DNA from 2 places in the Limosilactobacillus portuensis genome. Region 2 is predicted to be linked to the other one. Evidence: a T-box and tRNA genes for the amino acid it is inferred to sense, from the RefSeq annotation. Region 2 holds a T-box; the other holds one or more tRNA genes.

Region 1 (16,777 bases), 910 kb from region 2:
ATCTCCCGGCGTGCAATCGCTAGTTCACGTAAAATCATGCGGACATGTTGAGCGTACTGCTGGCCGACCTTAGTGACGGTTATCTGGTGATGAACATGATCACGGATGAAAAAAGTTGTCCCGTACTCTTCTTCTAGCCGGTTAATTGCCATCGTAATTGTTGGCTGACTAACTTGAAAATGGTCAGCAACCACCGAAAAATTTTTATTTTTAACAAGTTCAATAAAATATTCTAAATCTCTAATTTTCATTTTTTACCTCAAGAATGGATTATTTCCCTTAGTATATCAATTTTATTTATAGGATAGCACAAATTTGACTATACGCTAATTTGCTTCATATCATTGCAATATCAATAATAAATTAAAGGAGATCCTTTGCAATGACAGACGCAATGTCAATTCTTAATAATCCCTTTAAAAACAAGGGGACTGCATTTACATTAGATGAACGGAAGAAATTAGGGCTAGTCGGTACTTTGCCACCTCGGGTAAAGACAATTGAAGAACAAGAAGCTGATACCTATGCCCTCTACCAAAGTAAGACTTCCCGAATTGAAAAGCGTCACTTTTTAATGGAAGTGTTTAACGCTAACCGAACACTCTTCTTCTACTTAATGAAAAAGCACATTACCGAAATGATGCCAATCGTTTATGATCCAGTAATTGCTGAATCAATTGAAAAGTACAACGAACGATACCTTCGCCCCCAAGACGCCGTTTACCTCTCCGTTAAGCACCCTGAAGACATTGAGCAAAGCCTTCAAAATGTTAGTGCTGATCGCGACATTCGCCTAATCGTTGTTACCGATTCTCAAGGGATTTTAGGGATTGGTGACTGGGGTGTTGATGGTGTTGACATTGCTGTCGGTAAGTTAATGGTTTATACCGCTGCCGCTGGGGTTGATCCTTCTCAAGTCCTCCCAATTTCAATTGATGCGGGAACCGATAACGAAACATTACTCAATGATCCAAACTACCTTGGTGAACGGCACCACCGGATTACTGGTCAAGAATACTTTGACTTCATTGACCGGTTTGTTGAAACGGTTGAAAAACTGTACCCAAAGAGCCTGCTCCATTTTGAAGACTTTGGTCGGGGAACGGCAGCCCGAATTCTGGATAAGTACCATGACAAAATTTTAACCTTCAACGATGATATTCAAGGGACCGGGATCATTGCCTTAGCAGGTGTCCTTGGTGCATTGAACATTTCTAAGGAAAAATTAGCTGACCAGAAGTTTTTAACATTCGGTGCCGGAAGTGCTGGGATGGGAATTGCCAAGATGCTGTTTGATGAACTGGTCCGTCAGGGGATGGATCCGGCTGAAGCTAAGAAGCACTTCTACCTTGTTGATAAGCAAGGCTTGTTATTTGACGATACGGAAGGGCTCACGCCAAAGCAAAAGCCATTTACCCGGAAGCGGAGTGAATTTAAGAATGCCGATGAACTAACTAACTTAGCTGCCGTTGTCGAAGCTATTCACCCGACTGTCATGATCGGAACTTCTACTCAACCAGAAACATTTACCGAAGAGATTGTTAAAGAAATGGCTGCGCATACCGAACGACCAATCATCTTCCCCCTTTCCAACCCAACTAAACTTGCGGAAGCACGGGCAGAAGATTTATTGAAGTGGACTGATGGTCGTGCTTTAGTTGCTACCGGGATCCCAGTTAATGATATTGAATACAACGGAACTACTTACAACATTGGTCAAGCAAACAATGCCTTGATCTATCCTGGAGTTGGTTTTGGTGCAATCGCAACCGAATCAAAGAAGATCAATAATGCCATGCTAGCTGCCGCTGCCCACTCACTTGTTGGGTTGGTTGATCCGGATAAGCCCGGTGCTGCGGTTCTTCCTCCAGTTAAGGATATGGCAAAGTTCTCCAAGACGGTTGCCATCGCAGTTGCCCAATCTGCCATTGACCAAGGCTTCTCTTCGGCAAAGGACGCTCAAAAAGCGGTCGAAAAGATGACCTGGGAAGCGAAATACTAATATTATTAACGACGATCAAGTCAAGTTACTTGGTCGCCTTTTTCTTGAGGAACCACTATAATAGTAAGTAACTATTTTAAGGAGGGTGACCAATTGTGAGTTTTGAAATTGATAATTCCGCAATTAATTATTTCCACGAAGATTATGATCAACGAAAAGAATCCGCTGTCCTCGAAAATGCCGTTACTAAGAATGGGGTTAATGCCGCAAGTTTTAACTGGCACTCAATTGCTGACAATGCTCCCCACTTTTCAATTGATTTGAAGACTGGTGACGTTGCTGACCAAAAACAATCAGGACGTTGCTGGATGTTTGCCGCTCTAAATACGATGCGTCACGACATGCAACATAAGTTTAACTTACCTGATAACTTTGAACTTTCTCAATCCTACCAATTCTTCTGGGATAAGTTTGAAAAGGCTAACTACTTTTACGAAAATGTGATTAAGACCGCTAAGCTACCTACGGATGATCGCAAAGTAGCTTGGTTAATGGCTGCCCCACAATCCGACGGTGGTCAATGGGATATGCTCTGTGCCCTCATTGAAAAATATGGAGTCATGCCTAAGTCAGCAATGCCTGAATCATTTAACTCCAATCGTTCTAACGGGATTAATAACCTCTTAAACAATAAGCTACGTCATGACGCTGTAATTTTACGGAAGATGGTTAATGATGAACATGCTAGTGAGAACGACCTCAATATTAAGCGGAAGGAAATGTTAAATGACGTTTATCGGATGCTTGCATATGCCTTTGGTGAACCAGAAAGTCACTTTGACTTTGAATACCGGACAAAGAAGGATAACGAATTCCACCGGGATGAAAACATTACCCCACAAGAATTCTTCAAGAAGTATGTCGGCTGGAACCTTGACGACTATATTTCGGTAATTCAAGCACCGACTGCTGATAAGGAATACTACAAGACTTACACAATCGACATGTTAGGTAACGTTGTTGGTGGTCGGCAAATTAAGCACTTAAACTTACCAATGGATGAATTTAAGAAGCTGGCGATCGACCAACTTAAGGCTGGTGAAAGTGTTTGGTTCGGTTCTGACGTTGTTAAATATTCAGAAACTAAGCTTGGAATTATGGCATTAAACACTTATGACTATGCCAAGTTATTTGACACCGACCTAGAAATGACAAAGGCCCAAGCACTGGACTATGGTCAAAGCATGATGGATCACGCAATGGTTCTTACAGGTGTCGACCTGGTCAACGATCAGCCAACCAAGTGGAAGGTCGAAAACTCTTGGGGACCAAAAGTTGGTACTAAGGGTTACTTTGTAATGAGCGATGCTTGGATGGATAAGTACTGCTACCAAATTGTCGTTAACAAGAAGTACCTTAGTGACAAACTCAAGCAAGCCCAAACTCAAGAACCAATCGTCCTAAAGCCTTGGGATCCAATGGGAACATTGGCGTAGGAAGAGAGTATCTTCGCCCCAAAGAGTTTCCGGAAAGCTAGCAATTTCTCCTGACGAAGAAGTGAACCAGAAAATTTATTTTCATCTGTGAACCCTCGCAAGGCTGATTAGACTTCTTGCTATCAACTTGTTGATGAAAGAGGTCAATCAGCTACTGCGCAGATCTTGACTTAGCTGCCTAGAACATCAGTATAGGAAAGATTAGAGTAATTATATAAAACGAAAATTCCCCTAATACTCAGGTAAATTCCTGAATACTAGGGGATTTGTTAGTTAATGGGATGTCTACTGCAACCGAGCCTAGATCTGCTCGCCCTAACCTTCCTCGAGCTAACGACCTCCACCTCCGACGGCAAGACGCCGTTCGGTGGAGAAATCGTTAGCCACCGGAAGGTCTTAACGGGCTCACACTCTTATTCTGTAATATCCGCGCCGAAGTACCTTTGGGAAAGCTTCTTGACGGTACCGTCTTTTTGAAGCTTCTTTAGAGCCTCGTTATATGAAGATTGGATTACTGAATCCTTTTTATTGAAGAGTGCCGAGATTTTAGTTGGTTTAGCTTCGCTGGAAACGTCAATCATCTTCAATCCCTTTGTGCTGTTCTTCTTGCTGTAAGCATACCAAGCTTCACGGGAATTAACTGTCCCTTCAGCACGCCCCTGTTTTACCATTGCTACTGAATTGCTAAACTCGCCATTAGGAACAAGGGTCCCGTGATACTTCTTCACAACATCGGCATTGTTGGTTCCTGTACCAGCAACGATCTTCTTACCGCTGATTTGTTTCAAATTCTTAATTTTACTATCTTTAGGAACAATTAAAACGTACCGTGACTTGATATATGGGGTCGAGAAATTGTACTTCTTTGCTCGTTCTGGAGTTTGCGTAATATCATTCATTACCACGTCATACTTTCCAGAGCCTAACCCCGCTACCAGAGAATCCCATTTACTAGGAACAAACTTAGCCTTCAAGCCCATTTTCTTAGCCACGGCTTTCCCCAGCTCTACTTCAAAACCAGTTAACTTATTGTTCTTCCGATATGAGTAAGGAGAGTATGTTCCTTCAAGCCCAATCGTCAACTCACCTTTTTGCTTTAATTCTGAGTTCACTTGTGATGACGCTGCGTGAATACTACTAATGCCGGTGGTTGTTCCGACCGTAAGCGCTGCTAATGTTACTAATACCTTTTTCCAAATCTTCATCTTATCTTTCTCCTTTTATTTTAAATTCTCCATGGTCATTGAGGCGATAAAGTTCCTAATCCGTTCATTGGGATTTTCAGTAGAAAAGAATTCTTTTGGTGCCCCATCGTAAATGATTTCGCCACTTTCTACAAACACAATCTTGTCAGCAATTTGTTTAGCAAACGCCATGTTATGAGTTACAAGAACCATTGATTGCTTCTCCCGCGCTAACTGTAAAAGAACCTTTAGCACACTCAATTCTAATTCCGGATCGAGAGCTGAAGTTGGTTCATCTAAAAGAACATACCGTGGCTTCATTGCTAGTGCCCGGGCAATCGCGACTCGTTGTGCCTGCCCACCGGATAGTTCACTTGGATAAGCGTTGCCATAATCAGCCATCCCCACTTTTGCCAACATTTCTTTAGCTAACTCATTAGCCTGTCGACGGCCCATTTTCAGAACCTGAGTTGGTCCTTCAGTAACGTTATTAAGGACTGTTTTATGGGGAAACAAGTTATAATCCTGAAAGACCATTCCCGTTTCTCGCCGAATTGCTAACTTTTCTTTATTGCTAACGGGCTGGCTAAAGTCAATTTGGTGACCATTAAAGTCATACTGACCACTCTCAGGCGTAACAAGAAGGTTTAGCGAACGTAAAATTGTCGACTTCCCTGAACCTGATGGCCCAACAAGAACCGTAATCTGACCTGCAGGAAACTCTAATGTAATATCTCTCAAGACATGTTTGTTACCGTACGTTTTATTAATTTGGGTCAATTTCATCAATCTTCACCTACTTAACTAATTTCTAGCTGACTGCCCAGCCGCTTTTCGAGATAGTGCTGGAGAACTGAAAGAACCGTTGTAAATACCGCATAGATTAAGGCAACTAACGTATACATTAATAATGGTTGATAATTAGCCGCTGCAATCTGTTGACTGACTTCAAACATTTCCATAATTGTAATCGAGGCAGCCAGTGAAGTATCCTTCACTAAGCTAATGAAACTGTTTGAAAGTGGTGGCAGGGCAACCCTAAGAGCTTGAGGAATAATAATCCGCCACAAAATTTGCAGGCGGGTCATCCCAATCGCCGCTCCAGCTTCCCACTGACCATGATCAACAGAACTAATTGCGGCCCGAATGGTTTCCGAGGCGTATGCTCCAGTATTAAGTGAAAAGGTAATAATCCCTGCCGTAAATGGTTCAAGCTTAATCCCGTGAGGCAATATTCCCCGGATCCTTAAATACGGGAGACCAAAAAAGACGATAAATAATTGGACCAGTAATGGTGTCGACCGGAAAAGCCAAACGTAAAATTGGACAAACCACTTGAGAATTATAAATGGTCCTCGTTGGTGTGACAGCCGAATCAATGCGGTTACCAACGCAATAATCAAACCGAAGAAAAATGAAATTAACGCTAAGGGAATTGTATATTTAAATCCCGCTGCTAGAAGTTGAGGTAACGATGTCGTGATTATTTCCCACATGGTTCACTAATCCTTTCTTAGTTAATCTAATTGAGCTAACGCTTGTTTTAAGTCAGCAATAATATCTTCAGGGTCTTCAATTCCCACAGATAGCCGAATTAGTTCATCCTTAATTCCGTTCTTCAACCTAATTTCTCGTGGAATTGAACCGTGAGTCATTACTGCAGGTACTTCAATCAAACTCTCAATTCCGCCAAGACTTTCTGCCAAATCAATCAATTGAAGACTTTCAACGAACTTTTTGGCATCAAGGCCAGCCTTTAATTCAAAGCTAATCATTGCGCCAAAGTTTTTCATCTGCTTTGCCACAATTGAATGTCCTGGGAAATCGGTTAACCCTGGGTAGTAGATTTTTCCAATCCGGGGATCATGTTGTAAGAACTTAACTACCGCAGTTGCATTTTCCTGGTGAACCCGCATTCGTGCACCAAGGGTCTTAATTCCCCGTTGTAATAGCCAACTGTCATCTGGACCTAAAGTGCTACCGATTGAGTTCTGCAAAAAGGCCAACTGCTCAGCGATCTGTTGATCTGTCGTTACAGCTAACCCAGCAACAACATCACTATGACCGCCAAGGTACTTTGTTGCGGAGTGAACTACGATATCCGCTCCCAAAGTTAATGGTTGCTGATTGTACGGTGTAGCAAATGTGTTATCAACAATTGTTCTTACGCCGTGTCTCTTGGCAATTTTGGCGATTGCTTCAATATCGGCAATTTGAAGGAGCGGATTAGTCGGTGTCTCAAAATAAACGGCAACCGTATTATCTTGAATTGCGTTTTCTACCGCATTCAAATCTTGCATATCAACGACTGTAAATTCGAAGCCGAACCGCTTTAACACCTTATTAATCAACCGGAAAGTCCCACCGTAGACATCACTCCCAACAACGAAATGATCACCTTGAGAGTAAAGTGAAAAGACAGCGTGAATCGCAGCTGAACCAGATGAAAACGCAAAGCCGGCAACCCCATGTTCCAATTCAGCAATCAACTTTTCTAATGAGGCTCGGGTAGGATTTCCCGTCCGTGAATATTCCCATTTTGGCTGTCCGCCAAGTTGATGTTGGTGGAAAGTAGATGACCGATAAATTGGTGTTGATACGGCTCCGGTTGTTTGATCTTCGCTATTACCGCCGTGAATTAATTGAGTATTGAATTTCATGAGATGTTTTTCCTTTCTTAAACGCAATGATTATTTCGAATAAATGATCCAAAAAAGGCGCAACCTCAAGTTAAACTTGAAATTGCGCCTTATGTACTTACCCCGACAATATTAGCAGGCCAAATTAACTTTGGGTACGCCAAAACGTGGGTCGCATAAGACGCGATCCACTGCAACAAACAACTGTGTTAACGAATTGAATGTTTTTCATGACGTGTTCCTCCTAATAAAGTATGGATAAAATATAACTTATTTATTGTAAGTTGTCAACATAAAAAATTAAAGTAATGGATCATAGCGGACTGAATCGGGATTCTGCGTATCGTTAAGGTAAGTTCTCCAGTCGGTTTATTCTCTTTTACATTCTTTTACATTTCGTTTTTCTTTTACATTTTTTTACATTTTCACGCAAACGATAATAAATAAAAATAGCACCCGACCTGCTCAGTCAAGTACTATCACAATTATCATAGTAGCTTTTTCTCTAGAATATAATCACTGGTAATAGATTTAACTTTTTAACATAACCTATTAATTATTAAAGTTTCAGCTTCTTATCCAAGAATATCAGCACATGATCATAGATTGCTTGGCTCCAGAAGTCGCGCTCGTGATTGGCATTAGTAACCCGGTAAGCCTCAACCTCGGCACCAACTGATTCCAGTTTTTGCGCCATCTCTTCCATTTGGTGATATGGAACCACCTTATCTGCATCCCCATGGAACAGCTGGAATGGCGGATATTGCCTTCCCTCAACCACCCGGTAAAGTGGACTCATTTCATGCATAATCTCCGGCCACTTCTTTTTATCCATCCCAAAGAGGCAGTATTTCAAAATATCATTCCCCGGAACCTTATCGGTATACTTAAACGTCTCTTCAACGTCCATTGGGGCGAAGCAAGAGACAACTGCTGAAACCGCATCTGACTGATCATCATAATCAGCCGTCTTATACTTTGGATCATCCCCCGTAAGGCCAACTAACATGGCTGCATTGGCTCCTGAAGAAGTTCCCCAGATTGCCACTCGTGAAGGATCAATCGCGTACTTCTTGGCGTTTGCCCGTAAAAAGCGGATCGCTGTTTTGACGTCAGCAAGAAATGCGGGGAACGGATGCCCATCTAAGGAATTACGGTGTTGCACCGTTGCAACTATATAGCCGTTCTTTACAAACTGAACCAACTGAGGAATCTTCTCCCCAAACGTTGGTAACCGCCATGAGCTCCCCTGAACAAACACAATCAGTGGTCGTGGCTCAGTAGTGTACTCTTGAGGGTAGCGTTGTGTCCATGGGGTTAGAACTTCAAGTTTTAATGCTTGACCATCTGCCGCAGCATAAACGACATTTTCAATTAAGCGAACCTGTCCACTAAGAGTCGGGTTGTTCTTAATCTCATGAATTACCATTCTCTTCACCATCCATTGTAATAAAAGTTTTCTTAGTAATATTTAATGCTGGATCAAATTCATACAGGATCGGCTTCCCGTTTGGAACCTCCACCTGGTCAATTTGATCGTCCGGAATTTGATCAAGGTACTTAATTAATGCCCGTAATGAGCTCCCGTGAGCAACAATTAGTTGGTTCTTGCCGTCCATTAATCGTGGCGCAATCTGGTCTTCCCAGTATGGCAACAACCGTTTTTGGGTCATTGCTAGACTTTCGCTGTATGGCATCTTAACACCAAGACGATCATAGCGCCGTTCGTGTTGCCGCTGCTTCAATTTTGGTGGAACCTCACTGTATCCCCGGCGCCACCGATGCAATTGCTCTGCACCGACCTCTTCCTTGACCTTGGCCTTATTTAAGCCGCTAAGGGCACCATAATGACGTTCATTTAGTCGCCAGGTTTTATAAACCGGAATGTAAAGCTGATCAATTCTTTCCAGAATAATGTTCATCGTCTTGATTGCTCGTGACATATAAGAAGTATGGGCATCATCAAATTGAATCCCCATTCTTGCTAATTCATCACCAACCATCTGTCCCTGTTCAATTCCCTTTTCAGTTAGCGGAACATCTGTCCATCCTGTGAAAATATTATCGCGATTGGCCTGACTTTGGCCATGACGTACGATTACTAACTTTGCCATTCTTAGCCACTCCTTTGCCTCTATCTATGATACAGCAATTGTGTACAATTGAACAGGATTGGGCAATGGCGTTTTTGGGTTTAATCCAGGAATAGAATAAAAATAAGGGAAAGTGCCCCTTTCAGCCGTTAAATCAACGTTGAGTCGCACTGTCCCTTATTATTTTTTGTCGCTAATTCAAACTGAACGAAAATTCAATATCATGGTCAGCTGGAATATGATATTGTTTTTCAACATCAGCGCCCCAGCTATCAATTCCACCGACACCACGAACTGCGCCGGCAATCACTAGAACTGTCCGCCGAGCCAATGGCAATTCTTCGATATGGGTTGCCGATTCAAGCTCTTCCGCAGTATATGGTAAGCAACTGAAGTTAAATGGCTTACCTGACTGACCAACCTTCAAGGAGAACGGTTCTGTTGAATGGTCAGCATTATTTTCAGTTATTTCCCGGGTAATTTTAAGCTGTTCGGTTTCCATATGCATCCCATTTTCCTGAGGAACTAGGTACTTAGTTACCGGAAGGCCATTAACATGGTATTTCCCGTGTTCAGCACCAGCCATTCGGTCAGGATAGGTCTCACCAGAAAGCCCTTCATAATCAAAGCCAGTTGCTGTTGTTGGCATAATGAAACGAAGGCCAAAGACAGGTAAACTAGGAAGATCCTGGTGACCAAAGTAATGAGCCTTAATCTTAATTTGACCGTCACTAGTCACTGTATAAGTTACGGTAACCTTGGTGGCAGGAATAGTTAGTGTTTCGTAAGTAAATGTGATTTTTACCTTATCGGCAGTTTCGTGGTTAGAGAATTGGTTTGTCTCTGGGGCAATTGGCAACTTTTCAAAATGATGGTCATCAACCGTTAAGTCGGTTTGATCGCTAAGACACTTCGTAAAGGTATCCACAGCTAACCATTGTGCTGACTTAATATTAAAGCCGCTTCCCCGATCATTATCAGTGGTTGCTCGCCAGAATGTTGGTGTCGGTACGCGGTAGAGCCACTCCTTACCGTTGAGCTTTAGTGATTCTAGGCCGCCCTTTTCGTAACTAAAGATATAGTGAAAGCCATCACCACCAAGTCCCAGCGTTCCGTCACCGTAGATCACGTGTAATTTATTTGTGTAAGCCATAGTAATAACGTACCTCCTGCATAGCTGGTTTTGGTGTCCGGTCAGCAAACATTAGACCATCGCCAGAGAACTCATAATCTGAATGACGATCATCAAAGTCGCCACCATACCGCATAACCATTTGTCCACTAATTGAGTCCTTTACCTGGAGTGCTTGGTCGATGAAGTCCCAAATGAAGCCGCCAAAGTATTGCGGATACTTATCAAGAAGCTTAATGTATGAACTCATTCCACCAGCAGAGTTCCCCATATCATGCATGTATTCACATTCCATAAACGGCTTGTCTGGATTATTCTTTAAGTATTCTTCAACCTGCTTTGGTGGCAAGTACATCCAACTTTCAACATCTGAGATTTGATTCCGATAATCCTTAGTACCACCCTTTGGCAGGTAATTAGCCGGATCCAAGCTTGGAATTTGTTCACTATAATCATGCGTATGACAAACGCCCTCATAGTGAACTAGACGGCTATCATCATGGTCCTTGTAGAATTGTTGCATGGCTACAAGGTTGTCGCCAGCAAATGATTCATTCCCAAGTGACCAGAACAGGATCGCCGTGTGGTTCTTGAAAAATTCATAGTTGCTTCGTGCCCGGTCAACAACCACTTCTTTCCATTGAGGGACTGAACCAGGAACATTATCTGATGGCTCAATTGCGCCCATCTTTTGCCAAGTAGCGTGTGATTCCAAGTTATTCTCGGCCATCATGTAAATGCCGTTTTGATCGCAGAGGTAGTACCACGGAATTTGATCTGGGTAGTGACAGGTCCGCACAGCATTAATATTATTTTCCTTAAAGGTATGTAGATCACTCAGCATGTCCTTCATCGTTACTGAACGACCACGGTGATCATCCCACTCGTGACGGTTAACCCCATTAATAATGAGCCGCTTCCCATTTAACAGGACAACATGTTCAGGACTGCTTTCAATTCGCCGGAAACCAAATTGATACGGAACCAACTCGATTAGGTTCCCTGCTTCATCCTTAACTTCAATGATTAATTGATAAAGGTATGGGTCATGATTATCCCAAAGGTGAACGTTCTTAAACTCGTGCGGTTCAATCGCAACCGACTCGTCAATCGACTTAGTTTCATCCAGTAAAGTGCTCCCATCATGGTCCTTAACCATAACATGAACGCTTCCAGCCTGTTGACCAGCAAAATTAAGGTCCATTGATAATTCACCATCACGGTAATTATCAGCAACCCGTGGCTTCAACGTAAAGTCTTCCAGGTGCGTTACCGGTTGGGCCAGTAGTTCAACACTTCTAAAAATACCAGAGAAACGGAACATATCCTGATCTTCAATCCAGGAAGCAGTACTGTGCTTAAATACCTCGACCGCGATTACATTATCTTCGTCCTGAATATATGGGGTGAGATCAAATTCAGACGGCGTAAAACTGTCTTCAGCGTAGCCAATGAAATGACCATTCAGCCACAAGTACATTGACCGTTCGACCCCTTCAAAACGCACCCGAATTTGCTTACCTCTTAATTCATCATTCAAATCAAAGTGCTTCAGGTAAAGACCAACAGTGTTATCTTCACCCTCGCTAAAGGAACCTTCTTCAGGATCGTCCTGACTTAATGCGTATGCCGGACGACGATAGATTTTACCTTCCCACGGAATTAAGGTGTTAATGTAATTATTCTGTGCATAGTCGCTTAACTCAATTTCACTTGGAACTTCAATCTGATCAAAGTTGCTAGCATCAAAATCAACCTGATAAAAGTCCTTAATCCTTTCCTGAGGCGTTTGGGCAAACTTAAATTGCCACTGACCATCAAGGCTCTGTTCAAAACTACTCTTGTGGCGTTGCCATTCCGCATAATTGCGGTAAAAGTGGTGGTCACTATGTGCTGGCAATTGATTAACCCGAAATGTCTCCGGATCATCCAACCATTTTATCTCTGCTTCCATCGACGAAATGCCTCCTCAAAAAATCATTACAATTTAAGTATAGCGCTTTCATCAGTGTAAAGATAGGTTTTGCTAGACAAGAGCAGCTGATAATGACCAATTTCTATGATGAAAAAAGCATTAACTAGCCATTTTTAAGAATGCTTAAAATTTTTAAAAACAAAAAAGCACTTAACCAAATAGTTAAGTGCTTTTAGTAGTGCGGCCGAGAGGACTTGAACCTCCACGGTCATAATCGACCATAAGATCCTTAATCTTACGCGTCTGCCAGTTCCGCCACGGCCGCATATCAACCAACGAATATTATTATAGCAAGATCCCTATTCGTTGGCAACAACTTTTTTTAATTTTTTAGGATAAAATGGTGACCGCACCGTCTGCAAACATAACGGGCAGTGTTAAACCGGCGTTGACGCGCGATCCTAATCCCACATCCGGTACATCGGTAATACCAATAATGACGGGAAGTTCGTCTGGTTTTCGCTTTACTCGTCGCTGGTGCAAAACGTGAACCACCAACCCTAGCTAACAATCGACGAAAATCTGTACTCCGGTGGCGATAGTCACGTCCGGTTAAGTGAAGGTGGTAGTGACAAAGCTCATGAAGCACTACTCGTTTCAAGTTAGCCAAATCAAATTCGGTGTACATTAGTGGGTTAATGTCAATATGATGATCATTTAAGTGATAACGACCACCAGTAGTTCGTAAACGCGAATTAAAGAAGATTTGATGTTTAAATGGTCGATGGAAACTTTCCATCGACCATTTTTCAGTTAACTCTTGTAATTGTTGATTATTCATTTGTCCCATCTTGAGGTGCAATCATTGTTAGTTGGATCCGTTGACGCTTAAGATCAACATCATCAATCCAAACATCAACAATATCACCAACTGAAACGGCTGCTCGTGGATCCTTAATGAATTGTTTACTCATTTTGGAAACGTGAACCAGGCCATCATGTTTTACACCAATATCAACAAAGGCACCAAAGTCGACAACGTTTCTCACTGTTCCCTGGAGTTTCATCCCCGGCTTTAGATCGTCAATCTTCATTACATCTTGGCGAAGTAGCGGTGCGGGCATCGAATCACGTAAGTCACGACCCGGCTTTTGAAGCGATGCGATAATGTCCTTAACCGTTTCTTCACCAGCATTTTCCGTAGTAAAGTCATCAACAGCAATCTTCTTTAACTGCTTTTCGGCAGCGTCAGAGCCAAGATTATCAACATTAATCTCAGCGGTCTCCATAATCTTCTCTGCAATTGGATAGCTTTCCGGGTGAACATCGGTATTATCAAGCGGGTTATCACCATTAACAATCCGTAAGAACCCAACCGATTGCTGATAAGCCTTAGGACCCAATCTTGGAACATCCTTCAACTGCTTTCGGTTAGTGTATTTCCCATGCTCATCACGGTATTTAACAATGTTCTTCGCGGTGGTCTTGTTTAATCCAGAAATCTGGGTTAACAGTTGGTAACTCGCAGTGTTCAGGTTAACTCCCACGCGGTTAACTGCCCGCTCAACAACTGCATCAAGCTCACCAGCTAGTTCCTTCTTTGGCAAGTCATGTTGATACTGGCCGACACCAATTGCCTGTGGTTCAATTTTCACTAGTTCAGCAAGTGGATCCTGAAGTCGCCGACCGATACTAATTGTACTCCGTTGTTCAACGTGAAGATCCGGAAATTCATCCCGTGCTTCCTTACTTGCCGAATAAACGGATGCCCCTGCTTCGTTCACAATCACATAGTAAACCGGTCGTTTAATCTTCTTGAGAGTGTTCACAACAAACTGTTCCGATTCACGACTAGCAGTCCCATTACCAATTGCGATCATTTCAACATGGTATTTTTCAATTAAATCAATTAATTGTCCTTCAGCCTTTGCCCGCTCTTCTTCTGGGGCCGGTTTATGGGGATAGATAACCGCCTTAGTGAGGAACTTCCCGTTTTCGTCCAGTACAGCTAACTTACAACCAGTCCGGTAAGCAGGATCAAAGCCCAGAACGACTTTCCCCTTAATCGGTGCCTGCATTAATAAGTGATAAAGATTTTCACCGAAGACCTTAATTGCTTGCTGATCAGCGTCTTCTGTTAATTGACGACGAATTTCCCGTTCAATTGCTGATCCCAAGAAGCGCTTGTAAGAGTCTGTATAGGCATCCTCGATTAATTTAACCGCGGCGTTTTCCTTGCTTGTCCGAATCAACCGAAAATGAAGATAATTCAGGACCGCATCATCATCAACGCTAACTTTAACGTTCAAAATGCCTTCCTTTTCTCCCCGGTTAATTGCTAATACTTGGTAAGAACTTAAATCCTTCACCGGACTTGCAAAGTCATAGTATTGTTCATACGTCTTTAACTCGTCCTTTTCCTTACCATTACGCTTCACCGTGGTCACTAATTGACCATGTTGACTCATAAAATTCCGCAACCAGCTCCGCACAGTTGACATCTCACTAATTGCTTCTGCCAGAATTTCGTGTGCACCATTCAATGCATCTTCAACAGTCTTAACGTCATCGTTTAGGTACTTTGCTGCTTCAGTTTGTGGATCAGCATCAGGATAAGTTAATAACCAATTAGCGAATGGTGCCAGACCATGCTCACGAGCAACTTGCGCCTTTGTTTGCCGTTTTTGCTTATATGGCAAGTAAAGATCTTCAACGGTCTGTAGCTCAGTTGCCGCTAAAATTTGCTTTTCCAGAGCAGGAGTCAGCTTACCAGCTTCCTTGATTTTATTAATAACGGTTTGCTGCCGATCAAGCAGTGTCGTCGCGTGCCGATATTGGTCATGAATTTCTTGAAGTTGCACTTCATCCAACGTCCCAGTCGCTTCTTTTCGGTACCGGGCGATGAATGGAATGGTATCTCCCTCATCCATTAACTTCAAAGCTGCTTTAATTTGTGATTCATGCAGTTTTGGAAGTTGCTTGTTTACTAATTTAATCGATTTTTCGTCCATACAATCCTCCGTCAGTAATTTTACCGCCACCAAGTATCAGCGGGATTAATTGGCTGATGACGCTTGTGTTGTGTTCGCTTGTACCAGTTTTCAATTGTCTTGGCTGCTTTTGAATCAACATCCTTACCTTCGAGATAATCATCAATTTCCTGGTATGAGACTCCCAGTGCTTTTTCATCAGGCAACATTGGCTTGTCGTCTTCCAGATCAGCAGTCGGTACTTTTTCATACAAGTGTGCTGGCGCATTTAAGTATTCTAATAACGCTTTCCCTTGACGCTTATCTAATCCGGATAACGGTGTAACGTCAGCACCACCATCCCCAAATTTAGTATAAAAACCGGTAACTGCTTCAGCCGCGTGATCTGTGCCGACAACCGCACCACCGTGTTCACCAGCAATTGCATATTGAACAATCATCCGTTCACGAGCCTTAATATTGCCCTTATTAAAATCACTGATATTGGTGCCTGCCATAGTTAATGATTCAAGTAATGCATCGGTTCCCGGTTTAATGTTAACCCGCATCATCTTATCAGGATGAATAAATTGGTCAATTGCCATCATCGCATCAGATTCATCCGCTTGTTCACCATATGGCAACCGGACCGCAATAAATTGGTATCCTTGATCGTCAGTTTCTTGACGAAGCTTTTCCACTGCTAATTGTGATAAACGACCAGCCAATGATGAGTCTTGACCGCCAGAAATTCCCAGAACTAGTGTCTTCATCCTCGTCTTTTTGAGGAAACTAGCTAAAAAGTCAACCCGCCGTTCTACCTCAGTTGCTGGAGCAATTTCCGGCTGGACATGAAGAGCTTTAATGATTGTTTCTTGTAAACTAGTCATCGCTATGCCTCCCCATTATCAAGCGTCTTTACATATTCGTGAATCCGGTGAATCATGTTGAGCTTATTGTCGTAACACTTCTGTGAAAGATCTACTGGATATACTTCTGGGTTAAGATCACGTTTGTATTCATCCCAAAGGGCATCCAAGTTTTGCTTTCGCCGTTTTCGTGTCTCCTCTAGGCTTGGTTCATCATAAACAAATTGCCCATCTTTCCAAATATCCTTCAGCATTGGCCGGGCCTTAAAGTCATCCACATCCTTTTGCTGAAGAGGGAAATCAGGATTGAACATATTTAGTGAGCGTTGGTCGCGCGGATCTTCATCAGCTAAGGTAATGTAGTCACCTTCACTCTTGTTATCCGCACAGTCATTAATCCGCCAAACCTGCTTTTTCCCAGGAGTCGACATTTTGCTAATATTATTCGATAGCTTAATCGTATCAACCATCTTGCCATTATCATCTTCAATCGCAACGAGCTTATAAACTGCTCCTAACGTTGGTTGATCATAAGCGG
Region 2 (16,777 bases):
AAGGTGATATTTTATTAAATGGTGAGAGTATCCTCGAGATGCCCGTTGATGAACGTGCCCGAAAAGGATTATTTTTAGCAATGCAGTATCCAGCAGAAATTCAAGGGGTAACCAATGCAGAATTCTTGCGAGCAGCAATGAACGCGCGACGACCAAAGGATGACCAAATTTCAATTATGGATTTTCTTCAGGAACTTGACCAAAAGCTGGCACTGTTAGACATGAAAGAGTCAATGACGGAACGCTACCTTAACGAAGGCTTTTCGGGTGGCGAAAAAAAACGGAATGAAATCCTTCAACTATTGATGATTAAACCAAGCTTTGCAATCTTAGATGAAATTGATTCGGGACTAGACATTGATGCTCTAAAAGTCGTTTCTCGGGGAGTTAATTCTATGCGGGGTGCTAATTTTGGTTCGCTAATTATTACCCACTATCAACGACTACTGAACTATATTGTTCCTGATACGGTTCATGTAATGATGGGCGGGCGAATTGTTAAGGATGGCGGCCCTGAATTGGCAAAGAAACTAGAAGCTGAGGGGTATTCCGGATTGCGTGATGAGCTTGGCTTAAAAGTTGATTTGGTTGATGAAGATAAGTAGGGGTACTGATATTATGAATTTTGATTATTCACACCTTAAATCCCAACTTCAGCAGTTTGCAACGACTAAGGAGCCAGAAGAGCTGACTCAGTTGCGTCAAAGGGCATTTCAGGATGTAACCACTACACAGTTGCCCAAAGTAACAAAATTTAATTTTCAAGATTGGCCGCTTATTTCTGATCAGTCTTCGTCTCTTCAGTTTCCTAAAGTGATTGAACAGCTAACGGACTCTGAACAAGTTATAGTAGAGGTAAATTCCCAGAAAGTTACAGTTACGCTCCCTAATCAATTGAAAGAACAGGGGATTATTATTAGTGAGCTAGGTTCGGCAATCACTGCTTATCCTCAAATACTAACTAAATACTTAGCAAGGGTAATTCAACCGGATGAAAACCTCTTAGCGGCTTACCATACTGCCTTTATTAATCAGGGCCTTTTTGTATATGTTCCGCGCAACGTCGAATTAAAGGAGCCAATTCACCTGACAGTTAACTTTGACCAGACCATCAAAGGGACAATTAATTTTCATCTATTAATTGTTGCTGGAGAAAATAGTCGCTTCCAGATTATTGATCACTTAATTTCCGCTCGTCAGCAGACTAATCCCCTAACTAACTTTGTGGAAATCATGGCTGAAGAAAATAGTGAGGTCCATTTCTCTTCACTTGATCATTTAGCGCAACAAAGTCCTAGTTATTATCAGTACCGGGCAGCAATTAGAGATTATGCTAAGGTGGACTGGTCAATTGGGTTGATGAATGAATGTAATACTGTCGGTGAAATTGATTCGGAATTAATTGGTGAAGGAGCACGTGCTAACTCACAACTGATTGCCCTAACCACAAATGACCAACAGCTTGGGATTAATAATCGAGTTACTAACCGCAGTCCTCATTCACAGGGATTAATTAATCAGCGTGGGGTTGCTCTTGGTAACTCACGACTGATTTTTAACGGAATTGGTCAGATTATTCATGGTGCTCATGGCTCAGAAGCAGAACAGCAAAACCGGTTATTGATGATGTCGCCACACGCAACGGGCGATGCCAACCCTATTTTGTTGATTGATGAAAATGACGTTGAAGCAGGGCATGCAGCGAGTGTCGGTAAGATTAACCAGGATCAGCTTTACTACCTATTAAGTCGGGGGATCCCCTTACACCAAGCGCAGCGAATGGTGATTCGGGGATTTTTAAGCGCGGTAATTACTGCTATCCCTGATAAGAATGTCCGCCAAGAAATGGTTGATATTTTGGAAAGGAAGTTACTGGAAAATGCCTAATTGGGAGCTTGTTCGTCAAGACTTCACTGAATTGCAACAGACAATGAACGGTGAACGGCTTGCCTACCTTGATAATGCGGCAACAAGCTTAAAGCCGACGTCCGTTATTGACCGGTTAGTCAGCTTTTATCAACGAGAAAATGCTAATGTCCACCGGGGAACATACCAGCTATCATTCAAAGCGACTGCAGAATATGAGAACGCTCGTAAAATCGTTCAGCACTTCATTAATGCTAAAGCTTCCCGTGAGATAATTTTTACCCGAGGAACGACCGAAAGCATTAATTTAATTGCAGCCACTTATGGTGAACAGAATGTTAAGCCAGGGGATGAAATCGTAATCTCGCTTGCGGAACATCACAGCAATTTGATCCCTTGGCAACAGTTAGCGATTAGAAAGAAAGCAATCTTAAAATACATTAATTTAACCCCGAACGGTGAAATTAATTTAGCCGATGCCAAGCAAAAGATCACCGCTAAAACGAAAATTGTTGCGGTGACCCACGTTGGTAATGTTCTTGGTAACGTTAGTCCAATCAGGGAATTAGCAGAGCTGGCTCATCAGAACGAAGCAATTATTGTTGTTGACGGTGCCCAAGCAGTTTGTCATGTTCCGGTAGATGTGCAAAAGCTAGCAGTTGATTTCTATGCCTTTTCGGGACATAAGATGTTGGGACCAACGGGGATTGGTGTTTTATATGGAAACCAACAGCTCCTTGAACAAATGCCGCCTTATCAATTTGGCGGTGAAATGATCGCGGATGTTCAGCTCGATAACAGTAAGTGGGATCAGATCCCACATAAGTTTGAAGCGGGTACGCCTAATATTGTGGGAGCAGTCGGATTAGCAACGGCAATCAAGTATTTAGAACATGTCGGGATGACGCAAATACGGACACGGGATACGGAATTGATGGCTTATTTAGTACCTAAATTAATGGCGATTCCTGGAGTGAAAGTTTACGGTTCACAGAATCCTCAGCAGCACGTTGGGGTTGTTTCGTTCAACATCGGTACTCTTCACCCCCATGACGTCGCAACGGCATTAGACATGGAAGGAGTAGCCGTTCGAGCGGGCCACCATTGTGCTGAACCACTCGTTCATTCATTAGGGACCAATTCGACTGTTCGCGCTAGTTTGGCATTTTATAATAATCAAGCTGACTGTGACCAGTTAATTAATGCAATCAAAGAAACAAAGGAGTTCTTTAAGGGTGAGCTTAGATAAATTAAATCAATTATACCGGGCAGTAATTTTAGAACATGCAGCTAACCCCCATCACCACTATGCTGTGGATAACGCTACTAATGAAAAGACGCTCCATAATACAACTTGTGGCGACACAATTAACATTAGTCTTCACCTGGGAGCAGATAACAGAATAACTGATATTGGGTTTACCGGTCAGGGGTGCACGATTAGTCAGGCTTCAGCCAGTATGCTTACCGATGTGATGATGGGGAAAACAACGGAAGAGGCATTAGCAATCGCTAAAATTTTTTCCGATGAAGCAATTGGAGAAAAGCACTCTAGAGATGAATTGAAAAAATTAGGGGATGCCCAGGTGCTAACCCAAATCATGGAGTTTCCTGCCCGGATCAAGTGTGCAACTTTAGCCTGGTGGGCTCTACAAGAAGCCTTGCTCAAGAATGCAAAAGGAGACAAGTGATCGTGACAGATGTAAATAATGTCCTCGGTAATCAAGATTATCAATATGGCTTTCATGATGACGTGAAGCCACTTTATTCAACGGGACGCGGATTGACTGAAGCAACAGTCCGGAAAATTTCGGCAGAAAAGCAAGAGCCGCAGTGGATGCTGGATTATCGCTTAGAATCATTTCATACTTATCAAAAAATGGCGATGCCTAAATTTGGTCCAGATCTATCTGGCTTAGACTTGGAGAATATGTTGTATTATCAGAAAATGACCGCTAAGAAGTACCGGGATTGGAAGGACGTTCCTGAAGAACTAAAACGAACTTTTGATCGTCTTGGGGTGCCAGAAGCAGAACGAAAATATTTAGCTGGTTCAGCTGCCCAGTACGAGTCAGAGGTTGTTTACCATAACATGAAGCAACAGTTTGCCAAACAAGGGATCATTTTCACGGATACTGACACTGCCTTACAAAAGTACCCAGACCTATTCAAAAAGTGGTTTGGAAAGTTAGTCAAACCAGCTGATAATAAATTTGCTGCGTTGAACGGTGCCGTTTGGTCTGGAGGGTCCTTTATTTATGTTCCTAAGGGCGTTAAGGTCAAGACGCCAATCCAGGCTTATTTCAGGTTGAATGCGGAGAATACGGGGCAGTTTGAGCGGACGCTGATTATTGTTGATGAGGGCGCTAGTGTTGATTACGTCGAGGGCTGTACTGCGCCAAACTATTCGTCTGATAGTCTGCATGCCGCAGTAGTTGAAGTGAATGTTCTAAAAGACGCTTATTGCCGTTATACGACGATTCAAAACTGGTCAAAGAATGTTTATAGCTTGGAGACGAAGCGGGCAGCTGCAGCCGAGAACGCTACAATGGAATGGGTTGATGGAAACCTTGGCTCCAAAGTTACCATGAAGTACCCGAGTGTCTACCTTAACGGCAAGGGGGCCCGGGGGACAATGCTCTCGATTGCAGTGGCTAGTGATCACATTCATCAAGACTCAGGAGCGCGGATGATCCATAATGCTCCGAACACCTCTAGTTCAATCGTTTCCAAGTCGATTGCCCGGACGGGTGGCTCAACGGATTATCGGGGCAATATCCGCTTTACCGAAAAAGCTAACGGTTCAAAGGCCCATGTTGAATGTGACACAATTATCATGGATGACCAGTCATCTTCCGATACGATTCCAATCAATGAAATTAATAATTCGGATGTCACAATGGAACATGAGGCTAAGGTCTCGAAAATCTCCGAAGAGAAACTTTACTACTTGATGAGTCGGGGAATTAGCGAACGAAAAGCGACGGAAATGATTATCATGGGCTTTGTAGAACCCTTTACGAAGAAACTGCCAATGGAATATGCAGTTGAGCTAAATCGACTGATTAGTTTTGAAATGGAAGGTTCGATTGGCTAAGGGGGATTATCATGTTAGATAAAGAGAAATTAAGTCCTATTGAACAAGAGGTCCTTGAAAAATTACAAACCGTGATTGATCCAGAGTTGGGGATTGATCTAGTCAATCTGGGCCTTATTTACGACATTGAGGTTAATGATCAACAATGTAAAATTACGATGACCTTAACAACGATGGGCTGTCCGATCAGTGATTTGCTTTATAAAATGATTAAGGAGGCCGTTCTCCAAGTAGCGGAGATTACGAAATGTGAGATTAACCTCGTTTGGGAGCCAGCTTGGGGACCAGATAAAATGAGTCGCTTTGCCCGGATGGCACTGGGAGTTCATTTTTAAGCGAAAAGAATAAATACAGAAAGGCTTTAGAAGACCAAAATCGTGGACTTCTAAAGCCTTTTTTAGTGAAATTATTTTAAATCACGCTTAATGGTTCTTTGTGGGTTGGCTTAGGAAAAGCTTTTGTTAAGGCAGCTAACTCATCATGACTAAATGTGATGTTTAATGCTTCAACATTTTCTCTTGCATGGACGGGACTAGCAGCCTTGGGAATTGCTAAGGTATGCTGATCACGGATTACCCAGGCTAACATTATCTGGTAGACCGTTGCTTGGTGATTAGCAGCTAATTCTTTTAGGAGGGGATTGACTGCTAAATTACCACTTAATCGATCTCCTTGAGAAAGCGGTGAATAAGCAATTAATGGTAAGTCATTATCCCGCATCAGAGGGAGAAGGTCATATTCAATTCCCCGGCGATCAAGGTTATACAGATCTTCGTTAGCAACGCATTCTCGACCGTGAGGAAGTGCCCATAATTCTTCCAAATCAGCAACATCAAAATTAGAGACGCCCCAGTGACGAATCTTTCCCTTAGTTTGCATCTTAACTAGTTCATCTACCGTTTCTGCAAGGGGGATTCCGCCTCGCCAGTGGAGTAGGTAAAGATCGAAATAATCAGTTTGCATTAGCTTAAGACTCCGATCAAGACTTTTTTCCAATCGTTGATGACTGGCATTTTGGGGTAGTACCTTGTCGATGAGATAAAGCTTTGACCGGTCAAACGGCTTAATTGCTTCACTGGTAAGTTTTTCTGAACGTCCCTGACCATACATTTCGGCAGTATCAATGACGGTTGCTCCTGCATCAATTGCTGTTTGAATTGCTTTTACCTCTTCGCCGTGTTTTGCTGGTTCCTCACCAATATTCCACGTACCAACGCCAATTGCTGGTACAGTTGTTTGACCTAATTGTACTGTGATCATCAAATCCCTCCTTAATTTAATTACGATTTGATCCTACCATTCTTTTTCCATAAATACATCTGAATAACATATGATTATTATTTCATATGTTTAAATTAAAATTTATATTTTTGTGGGGAAGTAGTAATTCCTTAAAGCTTGTCATATAGGAATTGGTCAATAAAGGTAAAACTATTTTTAGCACTCTTTTACTTAAAGTGCTAAAAATAGTTGCGCTTTCTCTTCTAGTGATTAAGATAGGTAATGTAATCAAGATCAAGTTAACGGAAAGGAAGCTTTATTATGGCTAACGATTTAACACGTCGGAATAACTTTTTGGATAACATGATGAACATGCAGAACTTAATGAATGATGATTTCTTCTCTGACTTTACGCCAGTTGAAGATCACATGAAGACTGACATTGAAGAAAATGATAAGCAGTATCAAGTAAAAATTGATATGCCAGGCTTTGACAAGAAAGACATTCATATTAGTTACACAAATAATATTTTAACCATTACTGGTCACCGTGACACTATTGATGATGAGTCAGATAAGAATGGTCACATTCTTCACAGTGAACGGCGTTATGGTCAAATGAGTCGGCAATACCGTTTGCCAGATGTTGAACGGAAGAACATTACTGCTCATTATGAAAACGGTGTTCTTTCACTTGTTTTACCAAAGAAGCAGGCTGAAAGTGATGACGATACGCGGATTGAAATTGATTAATTGATGACTAACGAAAAGGGTCCTAGCGTTCAAAAGCTGAATGCTAGGACCTCTTTTGTTTAATTAAAAGCTTGAACAATCTTTAGAACACCGAAGATAATTAGGAAAACAGAAATAATCCAAACAACTGTTAAAGCGGAAACAACAGGACTAAAGAGGAGGATTGCTCCTAGAATAACCCCGAGAATACTAAAGATAATGGTTAACCAGTAGTAACCACCACTGACACCCTTGAAAAGACGGCCAACGGAAAATTCCATAATGGAATCCAAAATAAACCAGATAGCAAAAATAATTGCAATGTATAATGTGCCGAAGCCGGGATGGAAGACAAAGATGATTCCTAAGACGATGTTCAATATGCCAAGAACTACAATCCAGCCAGTGCCCTCACCGAGTGAACGAAGAAAGCGGCGCCGAATTGTTAGTTCGAAGATCCCATCAAAAAGGAAGACAACTCCAATAATAACAGACAATAAATGTAAGGTTTTATCTGGTCGTGAAAACGAGAGAAATCCTCCAAGAATAAAAAGAATTCCAATAAGTAAACTAAACCAGTCGAACCGCCGATGCGAAACATTATTCATAGCGCATAGCTCCTTTCTCTGATAAGTTAATCATACCGCAAAAAAAGAAATAATGGTTGTACTATATGTTACCTCCAGAATGTTTGTAAGCAGAAAGAAAACCGATGAAAGATATAGGTGCTTCATCGGTCTCTAGTTTTTAAATATGTTCCTTGATACCGTTCTTAAAATCCTTGTCGATCTCTTTAAGAATTGGTAGAAGGTAGTTGATATATTCATGATATGCTTCGATTGGCTTCATGTCCTTGCCATTAGCTTGAACTAAAGCAATAGCAATATCGTGAGCCCTTTGTTCGTTTGAAATCATTATAATCACCTCATCAGTAATAGTTTACCAAACTTTTCTATGATAGGAAAAAAGGATGGATTATTTTATCAATAAATCCTCGATCAAGTAATTTTAGTCCATAAAAGCCAACTATTCCACCAATGGTATTGGTAATAATATCATCAATATCCGCTACTCGACCAATGTGGAAAAGAAAGTCACAGACAAATTGATTTCCCTCAATAAAGAAACTAAACAAAAAGCTGAGAATAAGAATAGTAACAAAAGAATTTTTTCGGTTGACCAGATATAATAAAATACCTAGTGGGATCGTCATGATGATATTTAATAACCATTCTAAATCTAACTGTTGAAAGGGAAGAAGGTTGTATGGTACTCCGTGAAAATAGCGTAAATTACGGTTAGCAGTAATAAAACTAAAGGTAACTGGAGTTAGGCAGAGACGAAGGATGATAACAAAATAACATAGAAAAGCAAAAATTGTTAATCGCTTACTAAATTGCTGATAACGCGAAGAAAAATTAATTGCTAAAACAAGTGCGATAACAAAATAACCACAAAATGGAAACCAGTGTAACAAATTCATTCCCTCCTTTCATGAAAAAAGGTATATAATAAAAATTCGGATAAACTATTTACCATTATCAAATAAAATAATCTAAAAAGCGATAGGTTATTAATGGTTTTTTACGAGAAATTAAATTTAAGGAGAATTGAACCATATTGGCACAAAATAAAATGAAGCGTAGCCTAAAAAGTCGCCATATTCAACTAATGGCACTTGGTGGCACCATCGGAACTGGACTATTTTTAGGATCAGGTCAAGCAATTCACTCTGCAGGTCCTGCAATATTACTAGCTTATATCATTACCGGAATTATCTGCTTTTGGATTATGCGAGCACTTGGTGAGCTCTTGATGTCAGATCTTAATTACCGCTCATTTGTTGATGCAATTCGTGTTTACCTTGGTCCACGAGTAAGCTTCATTACGGGATGGGCATATTGGGCTTGCTGGATCGCATTAGCCATGGCAGAAATCACTGCAATTGGGATGTATTTTCAGCTATGGCTTCCTCGCGTTCCTCAATGGATACCGGGGTTGCTAACATTAATTGTCCTTTTATGCATTAATTTAATTACTGTTAGTGCGTTTGGTGAATTACAATTCTGGTTTGCATTAATTAAAATTTTGGCAATTGCATTGCTAGTTCTTGTTGGGATTGGTATGATGCTGGTTAGTTTTAAGAGTACTAGTGGTTATGTTGCTTCACCGGAGAATTTATTCAATAATGGCGGTTTCTTTGCTGCTGGCGCAAAGGGGTTCATCCTTTCGTTTCAAATGGTAGTATTCGCTTTTGTTGGAATTGAGATGGTTGGGATGACGGCAGCTGAAGCGGAGAATCCACGTCACGTTATTCCCCGGGCAATAAACGCAATTCCTTTTCAAATCTTGCTATTTTATGTTGCCGCATTGGCGGTAATTATGTGTATCTATCCCTGGGACCGCTTAGCACCATCAAAGAGTCCTTTCGTAATGGTTTTTAATGATATTGGCTTACGTGGAGCAGCCAGTTTAATTAACTTTGTCGTTGTTACGGCTGCAGCATCCGCATGCAATAGTTCACTCTATACGACGGGGCGGATGCTTGCGGAACTAACATCAACATCGCACCGGCCAGGAATTAGGTTAGTTAGCAAATTATCGCGAAATTCTGTCCCAGCACTAGCGGTTATTATTTCTGCTGGCGTAATTGCTATTGCCGCGATCTTAAACTTGATAATGCCTGGCGGAGTTTTTACGGTTATCTCGAGTATTGCCACGACGAGTTTTCTCTTTATCTGGGCAACAATAATTGTGACTCATTTAAGGTACCTTCAATCTAATCCCCAAGAACGGTCTTTTAAGGTTCCGGGAGCACCGTATACTGATTACCTAGTACTAACCTTTTTAGCGTTTGTTTTAGTCGTTTTGTGTCTTGATAAACAAACGCTAGGAGCATTGATTTTTACTTTAATCTGGTTTGCAATTTTAGCAGTTGCCTCACTATCTCAGCCACGAAAACAAAAATAGAGTGTAGTTCAACAAAAAAACTTATAAAAAAACTTATTTTGATAAGTTCTTTGCTGAACTACACTCTTTTCTTTTGGTAATAACTATTCTTTATCTATTCAAATGTAATTTTCTTTGGCAGTTAGGACAAATGCCGTGAACTTCAATATTATTGCCAGTGACGAGATAACCGGTTTTTTCTCTGGTCATGGCAGCTAGATCCTTACTGATTTCTGTAAAATGGGGATCAAACACGTCAGTAATTTGACCACAATTATCACAAATAACGTGGTAGTGAGGATGACCAAAGTAGTCATAATGAGTACTGCCGTCACCATTCTTTAATTCGATGACGAGGTTATAATCGACAAAAAGCTTTAACGTATTATAAACCGTTGCCATGCTAATGTTATCAACACTATCCTTCAAATCTTCATAGATCATTTCCACGCTAGGATGGGTATGATGCGAAATCAAGTAGTTTAGAATCGTTTTTCGTTGGGGAGTAACCCTAACGTGATTTTCTCTAAGTTGTTCAATTGCTCGATCAAATTCTGCTTCAGCCAATTTACTCACCTCACTAGTTTAAGAGCTTTGATTTACGTTAAGTATAACATTTACAATTGTGATTTTAAACTTTATAATACAATTTGATTATTAATAATAATTCTAAAGAAGGGGATTTTATGAGAGAGTCAATTGATCAAAATGGCCGACCATATAGCCGGTTCTGGTTTATTTTTACACTATTAATTGGAACTTTTACGATGTCGATTAGTCAATCGTCCCTGTCGACAGCTTATCCAACGTTAATGAGCGCTTTTGGAATTTCTGCCTCGACAGTACAGTGGCTAACAACTGGCTTCATGTTAGTCATGTGTGTCAGCATGCCCATTAGCCCATGGATGTTGAATAACCTTAATTTTAAGACCATGTTTATTGGTGCACTAGCCCTGTTTGATATTGGTTCATTGATGATTATTTTGACACCTGCTAGTTGGGGAGTATCCGGTTTCTGGTTTATGATGATCGGTCGGGCAATGGAGGCCTTTGCTGTGGGTGTTCTGTTCCCATCGTACCAATCAGTTCTTCTTGAGATAACGCCGCGAGAAGCTCGGGGAACGACAATGGGAATTGCTGGCTTAGTAATGGGTTCGGCATTAGCTTGCGGTCCAATTGTTTCCGGAATTATTCTCAAATTCTTTACTTGGAAGAGCTTGTTTATTTTCTTTATGATCATCATTACTGTGATCATTATTATGGCTGGTTCAGGACTTATCCGTGACGTTATGAAGAGACATGAAAGTAGCCTTGACTGGCTTTCTGTTTTCTTGTCTATCGGTTTGATTGGCGTAATGTACGTAATCAACCAAATTGGTAAGGCGAAAATTAACTGGACAATTAGTGGCACAATCTTGCTTGTCAGTATTTTAGCAATTATTTGGTTCTGCGTTCGGCAATTAAAGCTACCGAATCCGCTATTGGAACTTCGGGTAATGAAAACCTTTAATTACGATTTAGCAATTTTACTAACTTCAATCTCTTACATTGCCTTGATTGTTACAACGATTATTTTTCCGTTGTATTACCAGGGAGTGCTTAAAGTTAGTCCGTTTGTTTCGGGAATGTCGCTTGTTCCTGGGGCTGCCTTGTTAAGTATTCTTAATCCATTAACGGGAAAGTTAGCCGACAAAATTGGCTTTAAACCGACAATGCTTGTGGGGATGACGATGATTGTAGCTGGCTGGTTTGCCGGTCTCTTCTTGATTAACCAAATGAGCTTATGGATTATGATCCTTTGTGCAATGGTTATTGAGGGCGGAAATGCTTTTGTGATGATGCCTGCCGTTACTTTAGGGGCTAATTCCTTACCTAATGAGCTGGTTCCTCATGGGACAGCCGTTATAACAACAGTACGGCAAGTCCTTGGTTCTACCGGAGTTGCTGTATCAACAATTATTTTAACAACCGTAACTAGTCATCACCTTAGTCACGGAATGGGAAATCTTAGTGCGGCCCTTAGTGGTTACCATTATGTCTTCTTAACAATGTTAGCCGTTGAAATTTTTGGTCTCTTTTTGGCTCTTGCCTTAAAGAATACAGTTAAAAAAGATGCAAAAGCTTGATTATCTCGTTTTGAATATATAGAGAGATTTTAATGGGGTGATCAAATGACAGCGAGACGACCGCTGTGGGCAGAAGCATCTGAATTAATGCGGAATTATTATGATACGAAATGGGGCTTTCCTGAACATGATGATCGTGAACTATTTAAGATGCTGACATTAGAGTTATTTCAATCTGGATTATCATGGTCAACAATTTGGAAACGCGAGGCTGCCTTTGAAAAGGCGTTTGCTAATTTTGATGCAGCTAAGGTGGCAGTATTTGATCAGGATGACTTTAAGCGCTTAATGAACGACTCAACGATTATCCGTAATCGGCGGAAAATCATGGCGACGATCAACAACGCTAAGGTAATTCAAGAATTATTAGCAGATGGTGAAACGTTAAATAACTATGTGTGGTCATTTGTTAACTTTAAGCCTCAGCGGCTACAGTTAAACGGAAAGCGACTACCATCACAAACAATTGAATCGAAAAAGATGGCCCGGAAAATGAAGGCGGATGGCTTTCAATTTGTTGGGCCGACAACAGCTTATTCATTTATGACCGCTGTTGGGATGGTTAATGCTCGTGAAGATTAGTCAATTTATGTTTGAATATGGTCAGCAAATTATGCTAAGATGGTTTTCGTTATAAAGCAAATTCCCGATAGGATTCACATTACTGTGAAGATGCCTTGTAACCACTGAATGTTTCAATTGCAACTTGCATATGGGGGAATTAATACACATGGTAGAAAAACATTTATTTACTTCAGAATCTGTTTCTGAGGGGCATCCTGATAAGATTGCTGATCAAATTAGTGATGCTATTTTAGACGCAATGCTTGAACAAGATCCTGATTCACGGGTCGCTATTGAGACTTCTGTTACGACCGGACTTGTATTGGTTTTTGGCGAAGTTTCAACTAAGGCATACGTTAATATTCAAAAGGTTGTTCGTGACACAATTCGGCGGATCGGTTATACAGATGGTAAGTATGGCTTTGATGCTGACAACTGTGCAGTAATTACTGCAATCGATGAGCAGTCACCGGATATTGCACAAGGGGTTGACGATTCTCTGGAAACTCGTGAAGGGGATGCTGATCCGCTTGATCAAATTGGTGCCGGTGATCAAGGATTAATGTTTGGTTACGCAACTGATGAGACACCAGAATACATGCCGTTAACTTTGATGCTTAGTCATAAGTTAATGCAACGGATTGCTAAGCTTCGTAAAGATAATACTATTCCTTACCTCCGTCCAGATGCTAAGGCTGAAGTCACTGTTGAATATGACGAAAACGATAAACCTTTGCGGGTTGATACTGTTGTGTTGAGTACACAACACGATCCAGAAGTTTCACTTGATCAAATTAAAAAGGATGTTATGGAGCAAGTCATTAAGGCTGTTATTCCTGCAGAATATCTTGATGACCAAACTAAGTACTTCATTAACCCAACCGGTCGTTTTGTTATCGGTGGTCCTCAAGGGGATGCTGGTCTAACCGGTCGAAAGATCATTGTCGATACTTATGGTGGTGCTGCCCATCATGGTGGTGGTGCTTTCTCCGGTAAGGATGCTACCAAGGTTGACCGGTCAGCTAGTTATGCTGCGCGCTATATTGCTAAGAATTTAGTGGCTGCTGGCTATGCAAAGAAGCTTGAAATTCAAGTTGCCTACGCTATTGGGGTCGCTGAACCAGTATCAATTTCAATTGATACTTATGGTACTGGGACCCGGAGTGAAGCAGACTTAATTGCTGCGGTTCGTAAGGTATTTGATCTTCGCCCAGCGGGAATTATTAAGATGCTTAATCTTAAGCGTCCAATTTATGAACCAACTGCGGCTTATGGTCATTTTGGTCGGACTGATGTTGAGCTACCATGGGAACAACTGGATAAGGTTGAAGAACTAAAGAAGGTTCTTGGCTAGTTTGATGCTTGCATTTACGAATGCTGGTTGTTAGAATATCATTAAATATTTGATCGAATTGGAAATAGTAACTGTTAGTTAATTCTTCAGAGATCGTGTGGTGCTGTAAACACGAGGATTACTAATAATGAACTCGTCCAAAAAGATTATTACTGAAAGCGAGTAGGTAATAACGTCTGCCGCGTTATGGCGTGAAGTGTCATGGTTATGTTAACCGTGGAAATTCGGGTGGTACCGCGGAGTAAATTCGTCTCGTAGAATAGTTTTCTACGGGGCTTTTTTATTACGATCAAACAGAAGAATTATGCAAATAAAAGGAGAGAAAGATATGGCTTACGATCACACTGCCATTGAAAACAAGTGGCAACGATTCTGGAAAAAGAATGAGACATTTAAGGCTAACTTAAACAAGGATCAAAAGGAATACTATGCCTTGGATATGTTCCCTTACCCATCTGGACAAGGACTTCACGTTGGTCACCCAGAAGGTTATACCGCGACTGATGTGATGTCACGAATGAAGCGGATGCAAGGATACAATGTTTTGCACCCAATGGGCTGGGACGCATTCGGTCTTCCCGCAGAGCAATACGCACTGAAGACCGGTCATAATCCCAAGAGCTTTACTAACCAAAACATTGATCATTTTCGTAACCAAATCCAATCACTTGGTTTTTCATATGATTGGGATCGGGAAGTTAACACGACTGATCCAGAATACTACAAGTGGACTCAATGGATTTTTGAACAACTCTATAAGAAGGGTTTAGCTTACGAAAGCGAAATTATGGTTAACTGGGCACCTGATTTTATGGGTGGAACCGTTGTTGCTAACGAAGAAGTTGAAGACGGTAAGACAAAGCGTGGTGGCTACCCAGTTTATCGGAAGCCAATGAAGCAGTGGGTCTTGAAAATTACTGCCTATGCAGACCGCTTAATTGATGATTTGGATCTTGTTGACTGGCCAGAAAGCGTTAAGGAGATGCAACGTAACTGGATCGGTCGGTCAGAAGGGGCTTCTGTTTACTTCCCAGTTGCGGGAGATGAAGATACTAAGATTGAGGTCTTTACTACCCGTGCAGATACATTGTTTGGTGCATCATATGTTGTTCTTGCTCCTGAACAAGAGCTGGTTGACCAGTTAACTACTCCTGAAAATAAGGAAGCAGTTAAGAAGTACCAAGAAGAAGCTTCTCGGCGGTCTGATCTTGAACGGACCGATCTGAACAAGGATAAGACTGGGGTATTCACTGGTTCATACGTTATCAATCCGGTTAATGGTGAGAAGTTACCAATTTGGATTAGTGACTATGTCCTAGCATCATATGGTACAGGTGCTGTAATGGCAGTTCCATCTGGTGATCAACGTGACTATGACTTTGCTAAGAAGTTTGATTTGCCAATTAAGCCAATTATGGAAGGTGCTGATCTTTCAGAAGGTGCCTTTGACGGAGATGGCAAGCACATTAATTCTGGTTTCTTGGATGGCTTGAACATTGCAGATGCCAAGAAAAAAATGATTGAATGGCTTGATGAGCATAATGCTGGTCACAAGAAGGTCAATTACCGTCTTCGGGATTGGATCTTTAGTCGGCAACGCTACTGGGGTGAACCGATCCCAGTAATTCACTGGGATGATGGTCGGACTACCTTAGTTCCAGAAGATGAATTACCATTGAAGCTGCCTGATACTGATAATATTGAACCATCTGGTACTGGTGAAAGTCCGTTAGCGAACGTTAAGGACTGGGTCAATGTTTATGATGATCAGGGTCGGCATGGGTTACGAGAAACAAATACAATGCCACAATGGGCTGGTTCATCATGGTACTGGCTCCGGTATACCGATCCACACAACAGTAAGGAATTTGCCTCAAAAGAAGCATTAGATTACTGGTCTCCAGTAGATCTGTATGTTGGCGGGGCGGAACATGCTGTCCTTCACCTTCTTTATGCGCGCTTCTGGCATAAGGTCTTATACGATTTGGGACTTGTACCAACTAAGGAACCATTTATGAAGTTGGTTAACCAAGGAATGATTCTGGGATCTAACCATGAAAAGATGTCCAAGTCTAAAGGAAATGTTGTTAACCCAGACGATATTGTTGAAAAATATGGTGCGGATACCCTTCGTCTTTACGAAATGTTTATGGGACCATTGACCGAATCCGTTCCGTGGGATGAAGAAGGACTTCACGGTTCATACAAGTGGATTCAACGTGTATGGCGGTTATTGATGGATGAAAATAATCACCTTCGTGACCGGGTTTCTAACTTTAATGATGGTAAGCTGACTAAGGTTTATAACCAGACCGTTAAGAAGGTTACTGAAGACTACGAACGGATGCACTTCAATACAGCCATTTCTCAATTAATGGTCTTCGTTAATGAAGCGTTTAAGGCTGATGATCTTCCTGTCGAATACATGGAAGGCTTTATTAAGATGATTTCACCAGTGGTACCGCACGTTGCCGAAGAATTATGGAGTCACTTCAACGTTAGTGATACAATTGCCTATCAACCATGGCCAACATATGATCCAAAGGCATTGGAAGAAGACGAAGTTGAGATGATTATTCAAGTTAACGGGAAGCTTCGTTCAAAGATTAAGATGGCAAAGAATATTGATCGTGAAGAAGCACAAAAGTTAGCTCTTGCTGATGAACACGTTCAAAAGTTTACGGATGGCAAGGATATTAAGAAGGTCATTGTTGTTCCAAACAAGATCGTAAATATCGTTGCTAAATAGAAAATGATAAAGAGCCTGGGAAAAAACAAAATTTTTTCCCAGGCTCTTACTATTACCAGTAATTTTAAAATTTACTGAGTCTAATCGCGGGAATTAACCCGAGCCTTCGAGTCTAACTA

Evidence for each region. The T-box of region 2 lies ahead of leuS (leucine--tRNA ligase). A T-box ahead of a tRNA ligase gene usually reads a tRNA of that ligase, here a tRNA-Leu.
Region 1: it has a tRNA-Leu gene. The T-box ahead of leuS (leucine--tRNA ligase) is inferred to sense a tRNA for this amino acid. The anticodon was not compared.

What each region holds. Positions count from the first base shown of each region.
Region 1 covers NZ_CP117296.1:1,513,075-1,529,851, forward strand. The annotation lists gene PRK60_RS07855 (LysR family transcriptional regulator) at 1-251, opposite strand, end outside; gene PRK60_RS07860 (malolactic enzyme) at 383-2,002, shown strand; gene PRK60_RS07865 (C1 family peptidase) at 2,098-3,438, shown strand; gene PRK60_RS07870 (transporter substrate-binding domain-containing protein) at 3,852-4,643, opposite strand; gene PRK60_RS07875 (amino acid ABC transporter ATP-binding protein) at 4,659-5,408, opposite strand; gene PRK60_RS07880 (amino acid ABC transporter permease) at 5,423-6,118, opposite strand; gene PRK60_RS07885 (trans-sulfuration enzyme family protein) at 6,140-7,282, opposite strand; gene PRK60_RS07890 (alpha/beta hydrolase) at 7,821-8,690, opposite strand; gene PRK60_RS07895 (2,3-bisphosphoglycerate-dependent phosphoglycerate mutase) at 8,677-9,375, opposite strand; gene PRK60_RS07900 (beta-galactosidase small subunit) at 9,548-10,507, opposite strand; gene PRK60_RS07905 (glycoside hydrolase family 2 TIM barrel-domain containing protein) at 10,491-12,440, opposite strand; tRNA gene PRK60_RS07910 (tRNA-Leu) at 12,641-12,726, opposite strand; gene PRK60_RS07915 (SprT family protein) at 12,784-13,242, opposite strand; gene PRK60_RS07920 (Tex family protein) at 13,235-15,412, opposite strand; gene nadE (ammonia-dependent NAD(+) synthetase) at 15,433-16,260, opposite strand; gene PRK60_RS07930 (nicotinate phosphoribosyltransferase) at 16,263-16,777, opposite strand, start outside.
Region 2 covers NZ_CP117296.1:494,912-511,688, forward strand. The annotation lists gene sufC (Fe-S cluster assembly ATPase SufC) at 1-605, shown strand, start outside; gene sufD (Fe-S cluster assembly protein SufD) at 619-1,887, shown strand; gene PRK60_RS02380 (aminotransferase class V-fold PLP-dependent enzyme) at 1,880-3,115, shown strand; gene sufU (Fe-S cluster assembly sulfur transfer protein SufU) at 3,102-3,557, shown strand; gene sufB (Fe-S cluster assembly protein SufB) at 3,560-4,963, shown strand; gene PRK60_RS02395 (metal-sulfur cluster assembly factor) at 4,975-5,298, shown strand; gene PRK60_RS02400 (aldo/keto reductase) at 5,375-6,223, opposite strand; gene PRK60_RS02405 (Hsp20/alpha crystallin family protein) at 6,506-6,937, shown strand; gene PRK60_RS02410 (HdeD family acid-resistance protein) at 6,997-7,524, opposite strand; gene PRK60_RS02415 (hypothetical protein) at 7,664-7,831, opposite strand; gene PRK60_RS02420 (VanZ family protein) at 7,869-8,393, opposite strand; gene PRK60_RS02425 (amino acid permease) at 8,552-9,886, shown strand; gene PRK60_RS02430 (Fur family transcriptional regulator) at 9,977-10,432, opposite strand; gene PRK60_RS02435 (MFS transporter) at 10,552-11,991, shown strand; gene PRK60_RS02440 (DNA-3-methyladenine glycosylase I) at 12,037-12,573, shown strand; SMK box riboswitch at 12,618-12,724, shown strand; gene metK (methionine adenosyltransferase) at 12,722-13,909, shown strand; T-box leader at 13,953-14,167, shown strand; gene leuS (leucine--tRNA ligase) at 14,238-16,658, shown strand.